DNA from 2 places in the Absiella sp. AM09-50 genome. Region 2 is predicted to be linked to the other one. Evidence: predicted binding sites of a transcription regulator. Region 2 holds the regulator's gene; the other holds the start of a gene.
The links. The regulator Rex, encoded in region 2, represses fermentation and respiration genes when NADH is low (regulators of the CRP and FNR family bind a similar motif). The targets are predictions, from matches to a motif close to GTGAANNNNTTCAC.
Positions count from the first base shown of each region.

Region 1: the regulator Rex is predicted to act here: its motif matches at 1,322-1,335, upstream of gap (type I glyceraldehyde-3-phosphate dehydrogenase).

Region 1 is NZ_QVFI01000005.1:182,895-185,372, reverse strand. Features, by position in the region: gene DW114_RS06915 (hypothetical protein) at 1-131, opposite strand, end outside; gene gap (type I glyceraldehyde-3-phosphate dehydrogenase) at 248-1,261, opposite strand; gene DW114_RS06905 (esterase/lipase family protein) at 1,512-2,478, opposite strand, start outside.
Region 2 is NZ_QVFI01000032.1:30,150-32,627, reverse strand. Features, by position in the region: gene tsaD (tRNA (adenosine(37)-N6)-threonylcarbamoyltransferase complex transferase subunit TsaD) at 1-423, shown strand, start outside; gene DW114_RS18620 (redox-sensing transcriptional repressor Rex) at 576-1,208, shown strand; gene asnS (asparagine--tRNA ligase) at 1,515-2,478, shown strand, end outside.

The sequences.
Region 1 (2,478 bases), on a different contig from region 2:
AACTGCGCTAAAAAATCTTCATCTAAGCCATTCTTTTTTAAACCATCCACATAGACTGCATCTAAATCATCCAATACATCCAATCCATTATTGCCTTCTTCATTTGTATTTAATTTTGTTTTTAATGCCATGATTTTCACCTCGATATATCTGTTGATAGTTTACACCAGAAATGATGATTTGAAAACCCCTTTGCACAAAAAAACCAGGCATTTCTGCCTGGTAAACACTTACTTTATTTCTAGAATTAAGCCAATTCTGAGAAGTATTTAATTGTTCTAACCATCTGGCTAGTGTAAGAGTTTTCGTTGTCATACCAAGATACAACCTGTACCTGAGTATTTCCGTCTTCCATTTCGATAGCCATAGTCTGAGTAGCATCGAATAAAGAACCGAAACGCATACCAACGATGTCACTTGAAACGATTTCATCAGTGTTGTAACCGAATGATTCGTTAGCAGCAGCTTTCATAGCAGCGTTGATTTCGTCAACTGTAACTTTTCCTTTAACTACAGCAACTAAGATAGTTGTTGATCCTGTAGGAGTTGGAACACGCTGAGCAGAACCGATTAATTTACCGTTCAATTCAGGGATAACCAAACCGATAGCTTTAGCAGCACCAGTAGAGTTAGGAACGATGTTTACTGCAGCTGCACGTGAACGACGTAAGTCACCTTTTCTCTGAGGTCCGTCTAATGTCATCTGATCACCAGTGTAAGCGTGAACTGTAGTCATGATACCACTCTGGATAGGAGCCAAATCATTTAATGCTTTAGCCATAGGTGCCAAGCAGTTTGTAGTACATGAAGCAGCAGAAATAACTGTATCTTCAGCAGTTAAGATATCGTGGTTAGTGTTAAATACAACTGTTGGTAAATCATTTCCAGCAGGTGCAGAAATAACAACTTTACGAGCTCCAGCTTCGATGTGTGCGCTAGCTTTTGCTTTTGATGTATAGAATCCTGTACATTCTAATACTACGTCAACACCTAATTCTCCCCAAGGTAAGTTTTTAGCATCAGCTTCAGCGTAGATAGTGATTTCTTTTCCATCAACTGTGATTGAGTTTTCACCAGCAACTACTGTGTCAGCCTTTTCGTATCTTCCCTGTGAAGAATCGTATTTTAATAAGTGAGCCAACATTTTAGGAGAAGTTAAGTCGTTGATTGCAACTACTTCATATCCCTCAGCTCCGAACATTTGTCTGAATGCAAGACGTCCGATACGTCCAAATCCATTAATAGCAACTTTTACTGTCATCTTCAAAGTCCTCCTTTTTAACCACCCTTATTATACGTACTTCCTACCTAAATGTCAATTGAGAATTATTTCACGATACGCTTTTTTTTACAAATTTTCTGTATTTTACAAGCACTTCTTTTCAAACATGAAAACATCATTCATAAATTTAGCTTTTATGTTCATATTTTCTACCATTTTCCATATATTTTATAATTTCTGTGAAAGCGTTATCAATCCTTTATCTGTATTTCCCGGGTAATCTTACTTTCTAATATCCTTTATCTTTCAGTTCTTTTACAATATCCACATAGGTTTCACATACCTGAAATCCTTTATAATCTTCTCTGGTCAGATCAATGATATCCCCATGTGATATTCCACGATAATGTTCATTCTCAAAAGTTTTACGAAAGTTTCCCCATTTGGCACTTTCCTCACTAACCAGACCATCACTTTTTCCATCCACAAGTTTGATAAACAGATATGGAATCGTTAATAGTATATGAGAAAAGGCACCATGCATGAAACTCATATAGCTTTGATAATAGACATTTGGATCATCTTTGATATCTGTGTTGAATTGCTTTGCCCATGTTGTGGAAAACTGATGTGTGACTGTATAGAAATCAGGATATTCATCACCAATGCGATGAAAGAAACCATCAAAGATCGATGATAAACGCCGATAGATACCATCAGGTACAATTTTAATCAAAACATCCACAAAACGACATCCTCTGTGTGGAGTAGAAATCGTTGTCAATGATGCCACATGTTCTCCCATGCCACAGGCATGAATCACATAACGTGCATCTAGTCCACCTTTGGAATGTGCGATGATATTTACTTTATCACAATGCTGTTGTTCACAGATTTCAAGAATACGATGCTGAATCTGTTTCCCATTATGCTCGACAGTCGCAAATGCTTCCTGATTTCCATAATAAATAATGGCTCCATTTTCACTTAATACTTTAGGAATCCTTCCCCAGTAGTTTACATATTTAAAATCACGAAAGCCTACACCATGCAGCATCAATATTGGATATCGGGTTGCGCATATTTGTTTATTTGCGCGTAATGCCCGAATATCGACCATATATAGCTCATGATCCCATTCTTCTTTTGCTTTATAGCGAAGATAGCATAATACCGGAATATGAACGATAGGAATGAATAATACAAGACAGATCAATCCTCGTTTGATGATTCTTAACCGTTTGCTGAAAATAAAA
Region 2 (2,478 bases):
TTAGCAAAACCTAAGACCGAAAATGAACTTGATTTTTCATTTAGTGGTTTAAAGAGCAGTGTGTTACAGTTTATTGATCGATGCAAACGTAAAGGAGAAAGCTTTGTACCTGCAGACCTTGCGGCATCTTATCAGGAAACGGCTTTTGAGGCATTATTGCTGCGGGCAAGAAAAGCAATTGAACAATATCATCCAAAGCAGATGGTACTGGCTGGTGGTGTTGCGGCGAACTCTTGTCTGCGTGAAAAAGTCAGTGTGGATTTAACAAATCAATATCCGGATGTTGAGTTTATTATTCCACCACTTTCTTGTTGTACCGATAATGCGGCAATGATTGGTGTTGCCGGTACGGTGGCATACCTGCATGGCGAGCGTGGAGATTTTGATTTAACCGCAAATCCGGGAATGGAATTAGAGCGTTAAATTTTCAGACAGCAGCATTTGCTGTCTTTTTGTTAGCGTATAAGAATTTATGATATGGTTATTATAAAATATGTGAATGTTTTGCATGTTAAACTTATTAATTTATTCACAAATAGAAAAATTCGTGGTATACTAACTCATAGGTGATATACATGAGTGAAAAGAACGTACCAAAGGCAACGCTGCAACGATATCCTGTATATTTGAAGGCGCTGCGAAAATTACAAAGTTCCGGTGTGGAACGTATCATGTCTAAAGAGTTGGCGAGTGTTGTGAATATTGAGCCAACTACCATTCGTCGTGATTTCTCTTTCCTTGGCAATCTTGGAAAACAGGGCTATGGGTATGATGTCAACCGGCTGATTGAAATTTTTAATCAGGAACTAGGTATGGATTTTGATGAAAAGATCATACTGGTAGGTGCAGGCAACATGGGACGTGCATTGATGAAGTATAATAAATGGGATTATGTCGTTGGTGAAATTTCCTGTGCATTTGATATCAATCCAGATCGTCAGGGTGTTCGTTTTGGTATTCCTGTTTATGATATCAGTGAGCTGGAGCAACGGGTTCCTGATGGCTGTCGTATCGCTATTCTTGCGATCAGTGATAATATTCAACAGACCGTTGATCGTTTGATTGCCTGTGGCATCATTGGACTAATTGACTTTACACATGAACATATTCAGATTCCAAAGGGCGTTATATTAAAGAGTATTGATGTTGTAACGTCTATTCAGGAGCTGGTTTTTGAAACAAACAAACTAAATATCGGACATTTGTAAAAAAAGCTTGTAAAATGGAGGATACTTGTGGTATCATCTAAACAAGAGTTGAAATACAAGGAAACAGGACGAAATAAGATTGTTTCGAAAAAAGCGATTCTGCGGTTGGTGAAAGGCAGAACGAAAGGCTTATGGAGAACACCTGTGGAGTAGAATCGGAGAACTAAAGTAGACGATTTCGTCAGGCATACGTTACATGCTAAAAAGATGCTTTATGCTATGCATGAAGAATCAGGATGGCACCGCGCTAAAACAAGCGTTCCTGTGATGGGAACGTTTTTTTTATGATAAAAAGGAGGAAATAACATGTTTGAATTTATGACTATTCGCGAACTATATGAAATCGTATTAAGTGGATCTCATGTAGAACTAGACTCAATGGAATATGTACAGTTACAGGGATGGATCAGAACAAATCGCTGCAGTGGGAAATTAGGCTTCATTGAATTAAATGATGGTACGTATTTCCGCAATGCTCAGTTAGTGTATACACAAGATTTAAAAAACTTTAAAGAAGTGGAGAAATATCCTACAGGTGCAGCTTTAACTGTTACTGGTAAATTTGTGTTGACACCAGAAGGAAAACAACCATTTGAAATTCAGGTCACTGAAGTTATATTAGAAGGTGATTGTGATCGTGACTATCCTTTACAGAAGAAACGTCACAGCTTTGAATATATGCGTGAAATTGCACATCTTCGTCCTCGTGCAAACACATTCTATGCAGTATTTCGTTTGCGTTCTGTATTATCTATGGCTATTCATGAATTTTTCCAGAACCAAGGATTTGTGTATGTGCACACACCAGTAATTACTGGAAATGATGCAGAGGGAGCTGGTGAAACATTCACTGTTACAACACGTGAAGATACAAACTATGAAGAAGATTTCTTTGGAAAGCATGCTTCTTTAACTGTTTCTGGACAGCTGCATGTGGAAGCATTCGCTATGGCATTCCGTGATGTTTATACCTTTGGCCCTACTTTCCGTGCAGAAAACTCTAATACGACACGTCATGCTTCTGAATTCTGGATGATTGAACCTGAAATCGCATTTGCGGATTTAGATGATGATATGAATCTGATTGAAGATATGATTAAATATTGTATCCAGTATGTATTAGATAATGCACCTGAAGAAATGAAATTCTTTGAAAAGATGATTGATAAAGAATGTATTGATCGTATCACAAAGGTTATGAACAGCGAATTTAAACGCATGACATATACAGAAGCTATCGAAGAATTGAAGAAAGCTGATGTAAAATTTG